3 regions of the Bacillus sp. FSL K6-0138 genome follow, and region 2 is predicted to be linked to each of the others. Evidence: predicted binding sites of a transcription regulator. Region 2 holds the regulator's gene; each other region holds the start of a gene.

Region 1 (4,199 bases), 1.2 Mb from region 2:
GCGGGAAGCTGCCGATGATCGTAGGCGGAACCGGGCTGTACATTCAATCTGTGCTTTATGACTATTCATTTACGGATGAAGCAAGCGATCCCGCTTTCCGGGCGGAAATGGAGAATATCGCGTCACAAAAAGGATCAGATTATGTGTACGGCCTGCTGTCAGAGCGCGACCCGGAATCGGCGAAAGCGATTCACCCAAACAACACGCGCAGGGTCATCAGAGCGCTAGAAATTCTACATACCTCCGGAAAAACGATGACTGAACATATGGAAGGACAGAAAAGAGAACCTTTGTACAATGCGGCCCTCATCGGGTTAACGATGGACCGCGAAGCGCTTTACGACAGAATTAACAGGCGGGTCGACCAGATGATGGACGATGGGCTTTTGGAAGAAGTGAAGCAGCTCTATGATGAAAAGGTCAGAGACTGCCAGTCTGTTCAGGCGATCGGCTACAAAGAGCTTTATGCATATCTTGAGGGCAGGGAGCCGCTTGAGGCTGCAGTTGAGACTTTAAAGCGAAACTCAAGACGCTATGCCAAACGGCAGCTGACGTGGTTCAGGAACAAAATGGACGTCGCCTGGTTTGATATGACGCCCCCTGTCAAAATTGAGCAGAAAAAACAGGAAATTTTCGCTTATATAGCAGGAAAGCTCGAACTTTAATCGAAACAATATGTTATAGAGAAACAAGGAGGACCAGAATATGAAATCGATAAATATTCAAGATCAGTTTTTGAATCAGATCCGTAAAGAAAATACATTTGTCACGGTCTTTTTACTCAATGGATTTCAACTGCGCGGACAGGTAAAAGGATTTGACAATTTCACAGTATTGCTTGAGACAGAAGGAAAGCAGCAGCTCATATACAAGCATGCCATTTCAACATTTGCACCGCAAAAAAACGTCCAGCTTGAACTCGAATAAGGATTCGCGGCTTCGAAAGACCATGCCCCCTGCATGGTCTTTTTTATGTCCGGGCGGCGCGATGCATACAAATTTACAAAGCAGCCGCGAATCGATAAACTAGGTATTGGTTAACACATAAGTTTTTAAATGCAAAGGAATGAGCGTACAATGAAACCTAAAATTGTCATCAACCATTGGGAAGAAACGTGTGAAGACGAGTCCTGCTACGAATACGGCACAAGCATTCTTGTAAACGGAAAAGAGCTGATCCGCGAGGCATCCATCCTGACGGCCGTTAAATCCGTGCTTGAAGAACTCGGAATCGAAGCCGATATTAAAGAAGTATGCGAGAACAAGTGTTGCGACGCTTACAAAAAATAAGTGAAAAAGTCTAGTCTACTAACTCAATTTTTTTCGTGTTATGATAGATTTCGGTTTGATGAGTAGGGTGAGCGTCAGCTCTCATTCTACTCATATTTCTTTGGCCTGCGGCTCCTCAGCTTGGAGCAAATTGTGAACTTTCTCGACTTGCGTATCAATATATTGTGTTTTTCTGAATGATAGTATACTATATATTGTGTAAGGCGAGTTGAGAGACTCGGGAACAATTTTAATAGGTCGTGATAATGATGATTCAAATCGTATTTGATTCAAAGACGGGGAATGTTCAGCGCTTTGTAGATAAAACGCCGTTTCGGAATAAACGGAAAGTCAGCGCAGACGAGTATTTAGACGAGCCGTTTATTTTGATCACGTACACGACAGGGTTTGGAGAAGTTCCGAAAACAACTGAGATGTTTCTTGAAAAAAACGCCCATCTCTTACTCGGGGTTGCGGCGAGCGGAAACAGAAATTGGGGAGATAATTTTGCGAGGAGCGCAGAAAAAATATCGAGACAGTATCAAGTTCCGATTCTCCACAAATTTGAACTCAGCGGGACGGCCAAAGACGTTGAACTGTTTACTCAGGAGGTAGAAAGAGTTGTCAGAAAATCAAGTGCCAAAATGGATCCAGTTAAACAATGAGATCATGATTCAAAAAGACGGGAAATTCCAATTTGATAAAGATAAAGAAGCGGTACATAGCTATTTTGTTGATTATATCAACCAAAATACGGTGTTTTTCCATGATCTGAAAGAAAAAATCGACTACTTAATCAAAAATGATTATTATGAAGAAGAATTTTTAAGCCGGTACACATTTGAAGAAATCAAAGAAGTGTTCAAAGAGGCATACGCAAAAAAATTCAGATTCCCGTCATTTATGAGCGCTTTTAAGTTTTACAACGATTATGCGCTGAAAACGAACGATAAGAAAAAAATTCTGGAGCGCTATGAAGACCGGATTTCCATTGTCGCCTTATTCTTCGCAAACGGCGATAAGGAGAAAGCGAAAGAGTTCGTCAGAATGATGATCAATCAGGAATATCAGCCGAGCACGCCGACGTTCTTAAATGCCGGCCGCAAACGCCGCGGCGAGCTTGTCAGCTGTTTTCTCCTTGAAGTCAACGATTCGTTAAACGACATTTCCAGAGCCGTGGATATTTCGATGCAGCTTTCCAAGCTTGGCGGAGGCGTGTCCCTCAACCTTTCAAAATTGCGTGCGAAAGGCGAAGCCATCAAAGACGTCGAAAATGCGACAAAAGGGGTTGTCGGCGTGATGAAGCTGCTCGACAACGCGTTCCGCTATGCAGATCAAATGGGACAGAGACAAGGTTCAGGAGCGGCATACTTAAACATTTTCCACCGCGACATCAACGATTTCCTTGATACGAAGAAAATTTCGGCAGACGAGGATGTCAGGGTGAAAACATTATCCATCGGCGTCGTCATTCCCGATAAATTCATCGAGCTGGCGAGAGAGGATAAAGCAGCTTACGTCTTCTATCCGCACACCGTCTATAAAGCGTACGGCGAGCATTTGGACGAAATGGACATGAACGAGATGTACGACCGTTTAGTGGAAGACCCGAGGGTCAAAAAGGAAAAAATAAACCCGCGCAAAATGCTGGAAAAGCTGGCGATTTTAAGATCGGAATCCGGGTATCCGTACATCATGTTCCAGGATAACGTCAACAAAGTTCACGCGAATAACCATCTGTCAAAGGTTAAATTCTCCAACCTTTGTTCGGAAGTGCTTCAGGCTTCCCAAGTTTCGTCTTACACCGATTACGGCCAAGAAGACGAAATCGGTCTGGATATCTCCTGCAACCTGGGATCGTTAAACATCCTGAATGTCATGAAAAACAAATCGCTTGAACAAACGGTCAAGCTTGCGACCGATTCATTGACGCACGTCTCAGAAACGACGAATATCACGAATGCGCCGGCTGTCCGCAAAGCGAACAAAGCGATGAAATCCATCGGCCTCGGTGCGATGAACCTTCACGGATATTTGGCGCAGAACGGCATCGCCTATGAGAGCGAAGAAGCGAGAGATTTTGCGAACACCTTCTTTATGATGATGAACTTCTACTCTATTGAACGTTCGGCAGAGATCGCCAAGCAAAAAGGGGAGACGTTCCATCAATATGAAGGTTCCGCATACGCGACGGGAGAATACTTCGAGAAGTATATCACGCAGGACTTCACGCCTAAATTCGAGAAAATTGCCAAGCTATTTGAAGGCATGCACATCCCGACGAAAGAAGACTGGAAACGGCTGAAGGAATTTGTTGCAGAGCACGGCTTGTACCACAGCTACAGACTGTGCATCGCGCCGACCGGCTCCATTTCATACGTGCAGTCAAGCACAGCGTCCGTGATGCCGATTATGGAGCGGATTGAAGAAAGGACGTACGGCAATTCGAAAACATACTATCCAATGCCTGGACTTGCGCCGAACAACTGGTTCTACTACAAAGAAGCGTACGATATGGATATGTTTAAGGTTGTGGACATGATTGCGACGATCCAGCAGCACGTGGACCAAGGCATAAGCTTTACATTGTTCCTGAAAGATACCATGACGACACGCGATCTGAACCGGATCGATCTTTATGCCCATCACAAAGGCATCAAAACACTTTACTATGCAAGAACGAAGGATACAGGGCAAGAAAGCTGCCTTTCTTGTGTCGTTTGATTAAAGGAGAGTATGAGAAAGTGACGAAAATATATGACGCAGCAAACTGGTCGAAGCATGAAGACGATTTTACCCAGATGTTTTACAACCAAAATGTAAAACAGTTCTGGCTTCCGGAGGAAATCGCCCTAAACGGCGATCTCCTCACATGGAAGTACTTGGGCCAAAACGAGCAGGATACATACATGAAAGTGCTCGCGGGGCTG
Region 2 (4,199 bases):
CTTTGCTGCGTAAATTCATACAGCTTGTTCAAGCTTCTCTCAATCATTCCTTCGTCCACTTCCGTCCGGTGCGTTTTCAGAAATTCCTGAACATCATGGTCGGAAAGGACTTTTTTCTTCATATCCTCAAGGCGCTTTTGGAAATCAGGCCTTGTCGTCACGCCTTGTAAAGCTCGTTTAATCGGCTCCATACCTCTTGTTCACCTCACTTTTTAAAGGGCGGAATGGTTTCTCAGTTTTTTTACTTCTTCGAGCAGCTTTTGCTTTTGCAATTCAAAATCTTCCTTGCTTGCCGCAGTCTGCTCATCCTTAGGCAGTGCTTCGGCCGCCTCGTTTTGCAGCCAATCCGGCAGCTTCTCTTCCCTGATGACTTTTTTATTCCCCTGCTTTTTCTTTCCTTGCGCCCATTCGAGATATTGACGGTTTTCTTCTTTTGCGAGCTTCATCGCTTCCCTTACCGTCTTCACTTTTTTTCTTGCCCAGTGGGAAGCGATTTTTTGAATGTAGTTTTTCGAAAGCTTCATATCGGTCCGGAGCATGACATAATAAATCAGGACATTGATGACGCCCGGCTCAAGCTTTTGGTCAAGCATGATTTCTTCGATGATTTTTAAATCGGCTTTGGAAGGCTCCGCCCCTCCGGCGATATCCTGAAGCAGTTTTCTCGGAGACACCTGTTCCAAAAGGGCGATCAACGTTTCTTCCTTTGACGCCGGCTGTTCATTCGTATGCTCGCGCAGCCTGAGCGGCTGAACCTTGTCGACAAGCTCGGGCAGCAGGCCGTTTCTTTCGATCTGATACCAGTCGCTCGCCGCTTTCCTCAGCGCTTCTGTCGTGATCATATCATGTTCGTCAACGGCTGACATGACGACGTTCTGCATATCGAGCGGCTCGATTCCGTAGAGAAAAGCAAGTTTTTTAATCGTTTCTTTTACTTGGCCGGTCAGCGCCTTTCTTGGAATCAGCGTTTCGGACAGCCCTGCCAGAAACAGCTGAAAATCAAACGCGTCGTCTGTCACCGCGACCGGTTTGCTTTGCCCCTCTTTTGTATATTCCCGGTCATCCGAAAGCTTCATAGCGTCCGCCATATCATCCGAAAGCTTCCATTCGCTCGGCTGCACGGCTGCAAAGACTTCGTTGAACGAGCGCGTGACATCACGCGCCTCTTCAGGCACTGACGGATGAGAAAAATAATCTTTCAGCTGCTGGAACCGCGCTTTTCCGACACGGTTGTACAAAAACACATTCAGCATTCCGTCCTGAAAGAACTCGTCCGGTCTGAGCGGCGCGATCAATTCGTATATAAATAAGCGTTCCTGCTCCGTTTCTTTTACATATGTCTTCAGCAGTCCGATTCCCTCAAGTTTTTCTTTTTCGGCGTGAATCGTTTTCAGGCTGGCCTGCATCGTCCCCATCAGCTGCCTGTGGGTCGAGCTGTTCCCCCATATCCTGTTTTGCTCAAGCTCTCCCCAGAGCGTAAAAAACAGGCTGAGCGAGAAAGACCCGATCAAAGGCTGATACAAAAGGGTGACAATTTGCCGGTCCAAATCCTGAAGCAGCCCGTGGCTCTTGACGACGTAAGGATCAACGGGAAGCAAATCTTTCCAGTAATTACTCATATCGATTGTCAACCTTCCAATTTGTTTCTTGTCCTCATTTTACACCTTTTTTCGGGCAGGATGTCATCCGCCCGCGATTTTTGTCATGAGAAAAGAGCTGGATCAAGTTTTCAGCTCTTTACCGTTCTTTCTTTATTAAATCTTTCAGTTCCTCGATAAATACGTTGATATCCTTAAACTGGCGGTAAACCGACGCAAATCTGACGTATGCGACCTCATCGATTTTCGCCAGGCGGTCCATCACCATTTCGCCGATATTCTCGCTTTTCACTTCTGAAACGCCTTGGTTTCTAAGCTCTTTTTCGATTTCAAAGCAAATATCTTCAAGCTGCTTTAAAGCGACAGGCCGCTTTTCGCACGCTTTGATCAAGCCGCGGAGCATCTTCTCCCGGCTGAATTCTTCACGGATTCCTTCTTTTTTAACGACGATCAGCGGAATTTCTTCCACCTTTTCAAATGTTGTAAACCTGTAACTGCAAGATTCGCATTCGCGTCTTCTGCGAATCGATCTGCTTTCATCAACGGGACGGGAGTCCAAAACCCTCGTCCCATTATGCTGACACGCTGGACATTTCATTTTTTCAGCTCCCTATTCAGTTGTTTCATTTTACAGCAGGAGCCAGCTTTCGGTCCAATTCCCGATAAACCGACGAAACCATGCTGCGGCTGTATCCAAAATCAGTCGGCATAACCGTTTCCGTCGATACATTAAAATCTACCGCTGTCTCAAAAGGGCGGATCGATACGACAGTCGCCACCAAAAAAGCCTTTTTCGGCTTTGTAATCTCTGCGCTTATTTCCCCTCTTTCTTCCGACACCGAAGTGACGGTGCAGCCGCCCATTCCGTCCAGCACTTCTGCTACGGCTTCCAGGGCCTGTTTTGCAGTCGCTTTATAGTAACGGCTCCTCAGCTCGTCCAAATGATGATGGTCGGATGTTTCGGCATGGGTCGAAAAAAATCCCTGAACCTTTTGGAAAACGCTCATACGCCATATCCCCTTTGCCTTTCTTCTCTATATTTTATTAAAAAAACTCTCTATTTCCAAGAGAAAACAAAATGGCAAAAGAATACGGGCGACATTTTGCAGGAAATGAAAAAGGAGCGGATCTAAAAAGCGGTTTTCGCTTTTTCATCCGGCTCCTCTTAAAAGGCATTAAAGCGCCTGTGCTTTGGCTTTTGCCTGCTTGATCTGTACAGGCCCCATGCCTCTTGGTATTTCGATATTCTCTCTTGTTTCCGCTCTTAATTCTTCTGCGATGTAATCCGCAGCAATGTTCGGATCTAAATCTCCGCAAGTATAAACATCAATGCTGGCATATCCGTGTTCAGGAAAGCTGTGGATGGTCAGATGAGATTCAGAAATAATGACAACCCCGCTTACACCTTGAGGCGCAAACTTATGAAACGCAACCTCCCGCACCTCAGCACCTGATTTCAGTGCAGCATTTACGAACGTTTTTTCAATAAAATCCATGTCATTCAGCTTATCAAAATCGCATCCCCACAGTTCGGAGATGACGTGACGCCCCATTGTTTCCATAGCATGGCCCCCCCTTAACAAGAATTAAAAAGTGAATTTCCAAGCAACTAAACCGGTCATTTACCACGGGGGAAAGTTAGTCCGGAGAGGTCCTAACCCTTTAAGTAATGCCGAAGCGCTCACGACTAGAAGTTCACGAAAAATAGTATACTTTGTTTGAATATTTTTTGCAAGGCGGTTTTGATGGTTAAGGGGTTTTTTATTTTTATCCGTCCATGCTTTTATTTTATACAGCTGATGGATGTTTCATTCTCGACGCAACGTATCTGATGAGATCGACGACCCTGCACGAATATCCCCATTCATTGTCATACCATGCAAGCACTTTCATTTTCCTGTTTTCGAGCACCATCGTTGACAGGCTGTCAATGACCGCAGAAAACGGATTTGTATTAAAGTCCGAAGACACGAGCGGCTCATCGCATACATCGATAATTCCGGCCATGGAACCCGCTGCCGCCATACGGAACGCCTCATTGATGTCCTCGGCGGTTACATCGCTTTTTAAATCCGCTACAAGATCAACGAGAGAAACGTTTGGAACAGGCACCCGCAAAGCAAGGCCGTGCATTCGTCCTTTTAAATGAGGCATGACGAGCGACAGCGCTTTTGCTGCTCCGGTGGTCGTCGGAATGATCGAAGAACCGCAGGCGCGCGCTCTCCGCAGGTCTTTGTGCGGATTATCGATATTTTTTTGATCGTTTGTAAAGGCGTGTACGGTCGTGACAAGGCCGTTTTCAATTCCAAACGCATCATCAAGCACTTTTGCAACGGGCGCCAGGCAATTCGTCGTACAGGACGCGTTCGAGATGATCGCATGGCGCTCAGCATCAAAGTCCCCTTCATTAACGCCCATGACGATCGTAATGTCCTCATTTTTTCCGGGCGCCGTTAAAATCACCTTTTTCGCTCCCGCTTCAATATGAGCTTCAGCTTTTTCTTTCGAGTTAAACTTCCCGGTTGCTTCAACGACGATATCGATTTCATGCTCTGCCCACGGAAGCAGCTTCGGATCCCTCTGGCTCGTCAGCAGCACCTT
Region 3 (4,199 bases), 1.9 Mb from region 2:
TTACATTTTTGATGGATCCGAATTGGATTCTGTCTTTTTTGACGAATTTTCCTGACAGCCCTTCGGCAGGGGTCGCGATCAGCGAAAAGTTAAGCTTGTGCTTCTCCGTTGCTTCATCAGCCTTGTCTCTCATAAATTGGACGATTCTTTTGCCTAATTCGAACGCTTCATCGCTCTCTCCGTGATGTTTGCCCGTCAAGGCGGTCAAAGCCTCAGCCAGTCCGATAAATCCGATGCTGAGCGTCCCGTGCTTGAGGACGTCTTCAAGCGTGTCATCAGGCTCCAGCCTTTCACTTTCATGCCAGATGCCTTGTGAATACAGAAATTTAAAATCGTTTGCTCGTTTTTTGCATTGAAAAGCGTACCTCTCCAGCAATTGCTTAATGGTTAAATCGAGATAGCGGCTCAAGTGTTCGAAAAACTGCTCGACGCTTTCACTCAGCAGGGCAATTTTCACAATGTTGATTGAGGTAAAAGACAGATTTCCCCGTCCGATGCTGTTTTCTTTCCCATTGATGTTGGACATGACGCGGGTTCTGCATCCCATATAGGCAATTTCGCTTTCAGGCGTTCCGTCATAAAACGGTTCGTTCACTGGAGAATCGATAAAGCTGAAGTTTGGAAACAGCCGTTCGGCGCTCGTTTCCAAAGCCAGCCGGTACAAATCGTAGTTTTGATCTGTCTCGTGAACATTGATTCCTTCTTTCATCTTGAAAATTTGAATCGGAAAAATAGGCGTCTCACCCTTGCCGAGTCCGGCTTTTGTCGCCTTAAGAATGTTCTTGATCAGCATGCGGCCTTCCTTTGATGTGTCAGTTCCGTAATTAATCGAAACGAAAGGAACTTGTCCGCCCCCTCTCGAATGCATGCTGTTGGCATTATGTATGAACGCTTCACAGGCCTGGTATGTGGCATTGTCCGTTTCCTGCCAGGCGATTGCCGTGATCTCCTCTTCGGTTAATGCTGCCGGATACCCTTTGAGCCTGTTTACGTGTTTTTCAAACGTTTTGCGGACGTAAGGCGCCAAGTCATAGTCAAACATCGGAAACGACTGGCCGCCATGCTGCATATTTTGGTTGGATTGAAAAATAATCGAAGCCAAAGACAGCGCGCTCATGATGTCTTTCGGTTCCCTGAGTGAGCCGTGCCCCGTATGAAACCCGCCGTTCAGAAGCTGTCCCAAAGGGATCTGGCAGCAGGTCGTCGTTCCGCTGGCCATAAAATCCAAATCGTGCGGATACAGAAAATTGTCATCGACTGCTTCTTTAATTTCCGGCGCCATCAAATAATGAAGCGCATAGTGCCTTGCGCTCTCTGACGCAAACCGGCTCATCTGCCCCATCGGCGAACGGCCGTCGACATTTGCGTTTTCCTGCATAATATCGTGATCTCCATAGCCTACAATATCATGAAATGTTTCCGTTAATTGCACTAACCCTTGCTCTTTATCGCCAGGTGTCATCGTTCCCTCTCCCATCAAACAGCATATATTGTGTTTCTTTTAAATAAAAAACACTACATATTGATGTTAGCACAAATTTCATTCTTTAATTTTGGCAATTTCGTGACGTTCCCCGAAAAGGCCGAAAAAAAAGCGCTGCAGAACGGAATGTTCCGCGGCGCTTTCAGCCGGACGATTTATTTATAGTCAATGGTGATCTGTTTTGGAGGTTTTCTTTGTTTGACCCGTTTTTCGATCCAAATCGTTGCAAGCGGCGTCAGAAGGGAGGTGACGATGACGCTTGTCGCGATGATCGCCGTAGCCGACTCAGCCACCGGAGCGAAGACCGGGTTTGCATCTGCTAAGGCATACGGAACGGCGACTGCCGCACCTGCCGTTGATGATGCCGCCACTCCGGCCACGCCGTCTCCCCTGGCGATGAAACGGTCAAGCAAATAAAGGGAGGCTCCGGACAGGATAACGACTGACACGCCGACAACAATGCCTAAGATACCGGATTTGATGAGCATTCTAAAGTCGAGCGTATTCCCCAGCGAAAATGCAAAAAACGGAATGATTGCCGGAACGACTTTGCTGAATAAATCTCGCAGCTCATGGTCAAGATTCCCGAGTATGCAGCCGATCAAAAACGGAATGACGGTGGCGGCGAGCGTCTCCCACGGAAATGCCGCGAGACCCGTGACCCCGAACGTGACCATCGTCATAAACGGTCCCGACTCCGTGCTGATAAAGGCAAAGGCCCCGGCGTCTTCCTTGCGGCCTAAATGGTTCATCAGCGCCAAATACAGCCCGCCGTTCGTTTCATTCATGACCGCTACAATTGCAAGTACGGACAAGCCCGCGAAAAATCCCGATTGAATCCCTTCGTCAGGAATGAACTGTGCGGCGATCAGTCCAAGCAAAGCGGCAAAGCCCACCTTGCCAATCAAGAGGGTCAACCCTTTTCTGGCGATATAGCCGGAAGAACGAAAATCGATGGTTGCCCCCACGCAAAAAATAAATACTCCTAGAATCGGCAGCGTTCCTGTAATCAAGGCACCTGTAAATCCTCCGAAAAAATCTGCCGTGCCCGGAGCAAACGTATTCAGCGCCGCCCCCAAAAACAGCGGAATAATCATCATGCCCCCCGGCACGCGTTCAATCGTTGCTTTAATTTTCATCATTTTTTCTCCCATCTCAGTTAATGACAAAACAAAGCTATTGATCTTGAATCATGATGACGCTGCGGCATATCGTTATTTTTGTTTGGTCCTTTTAAAAATGCGCTGAAGGTCTTCTTCTGACGCTTTATCAAGCTGACTTCCGACCCCTACGGCCAGCGCTCCGGCGTCAAGCCATTTTTCGACATCTCCGGGATGAATGCCGCCGGTCGGAATAAAACGAATATCCGGGAATGGACCGGCGAGATTTTTCATATAGGAGACGCCGGATGTGCCGCCGGGAAACAGCTTTAAAATGCGAAACCCCTTTGACACCGCTTCCATAATTTCGCTCGGCGTGATAACTCCAGGGATAAAGAACGTATGCAATGAGGCAATATCATCGGCCAGCTCTCCTGAAAACCCGGGGCTGACGATAAACTTTGCCCCTGCATCTGCAGCTTCCCGCGCCTGATCCGCGTTGATGACCGTGCCCGCTCCCACAAGAAGACCGTCGATTTTGGCGAACTTTTCGATCAAATTGGACGCTCCCGGAGTCGTGTATGTGACTTCAATCGCAGTGATGCCTTTGTCAATGAGGCGATGAATGACAGCTTCGGCAGCCTCCGCATCCTTGGCGCGAATCACCGCAATCAGACCGGCATCTGCAAGCTGTTCCTGCGTTTTTTCGATCATGGACATTTCCATCAAAGTCAACCTCCTATTTTTTGATTTTCCATCTCTGTCAAAAACCCGTTCAACCGTTCTCTTGACGGGAGGCCATCCATATCCCCCGGGGCCATGACCGCAAGCGCTCCAATGGCATTCGCTCTCTGTACCGCTTCCTCGATTGGGAGCCGGTCCAAAAGACCGCTGATGATGCCGACAGCAAAGCCGTCTCCCGCACCAACGGTGTCTACCACTCGATCAACTTCAAATCCCGGTACATAGCCGCTTTTTTCCTCCGTCCGGTAATAGGCCCCTTCTTTTCCGAGCTTGACGACTGTAAGCCCGACTCCCTGATTCAAATAGAATTCCGCGATTTCTTCAGGGGTGCTTAGACCGGTAAGAAGCTTCCCCTCGCTGATCCCCGGAAGGAACCAATCGGCCATGGCGGCGATCTCATTGATCGTATGAATCATCGTCTCCTGATCAGGCCAAAGCTGGAAGCGGAGATTCGGATCAAATGAAATGGTTTTCCCCTCTTGCTTCATGTGTTTGACGGCATGGCATGTGAATTCCCTCATATCTTTTGACAATGCCGGGGGTATGCCTGTGATGTGCATATGCTTCGCCTGTTTAAAATAGTCCCCGGGATAGTCGAACACGCTCATCGTGCTTGCGGCAGATCCTTTTCGGTAATACGTCACATCAGGATCACCGCTTACAACTTTAGACTTGAGCAGTATCCCCGTCTGCCTTCCCGCCGTGCGTTTGACTTCCGAAATGTCGACCCGCTCTTTTGTCAGTTCGTTTAAAATGAAGGTTCCGAGCGAATCATCGCCGACCTTGCTCATCCAGCCCACCCGGAAGCCTAAACGGGCGAGTCCGACGGCGACATTTGTCTCGGCTCCAGCGAGCGCCTTTGAAAATGATGA

Evidence for each region. Region 2 encodes NrdR, which represses ribonucleotide reductase genes. Its sites were predicted from a motif close to AACACNATATATNGTGTT; they were not measured.
Region 1: nrdI (class Ib ribonucleoside-diphosphate reductase assembly flavoprotein NrdI) is a predicted target of NrdR. The motif match lies at 1,474-1,491, and genes of this name have one in related genera.
Region 3: MHB78_RS21605 (anaerobic ribonucleoside triphosphate reductase) is a predicted target of NrdR. The motif match lies at 1,480-1,497, and genes of this name have one in related genera.

What each region holds. Positions count from the first base shown of each region.
Region 1 covers NZ_CP150286.1:2,535,551-2,539,749, reverse strand. The annotation lists gene miaA (tRNA (adenosine(37)-N6)-dimethylallyltransferase MiaA) at 1-665, shown strand, start outside; gene hfq (RNA chaperone Hfq) at 706-927, shown strand; gene MHB78_RS13435 (hypothetical protein) at 1,078-1,290, shown strand; gene nrdI (class Ib ribonucleoside-diphosphate reductase assembly flavoprotein NrdI) at 1,539-1,934, shown strand; gene nrdE (class 1b ribonucleoside-diphosphate reductase subunit alpha) at 1,891-3,993, shown strand; gene nrdF (class 1b ribonucleoside-diphosphate reductase subunit beta) at 4,014-4,199, shown strand, end outside.
Region 2 covers NZ_CP150286.1:1,370,425-1,374,623, reverse strand. The annotation lists gene dnaI (primosomal protein DnaI) at 1-191, opposite strand, end outside; gene MHB78_RS07505 (replication initiation and membrane attachment family protein) at 213-1,619, opposite strand; gene nrdR (transcriptional regulator NrdR) at 1,738-2,196, opposite strand; gene MHB78_RS07495 (hypothetical protein) at 2,222-2,605, opposite strand; gene speD (adenosylmethionine decarboxylase) at 2,774-3,160, opposite strand; gene MHB78_RS07485 (glyceraldehyde-3-phosphate dehydrogenase) at 3,387-4,199, opposite strand, start outside.
Region 3 covers NZ_CP150286.1:4,108,427-4,112,625, forward strand. The annotation lists gene MHB78_RS21605 (anaerobic ribonucleoside triphosphate reductase) at 1-1,462, opposite strand, end outside; gene kdgT (2-keto-3-deoxygluconate transporter) at 1,639-2,622, opposite strand; gene MHB78_RS21615 (bifunctional 4-hydroxy-2-oxoglutarate aldolase/2-dehydro-3-deoxy-phosphogluconate aldolase) at 2,698-3,309, opposite strand; gene MHB78_RS21620 (sugar kinase) at 3,315-4,199, opposite strand, start outside.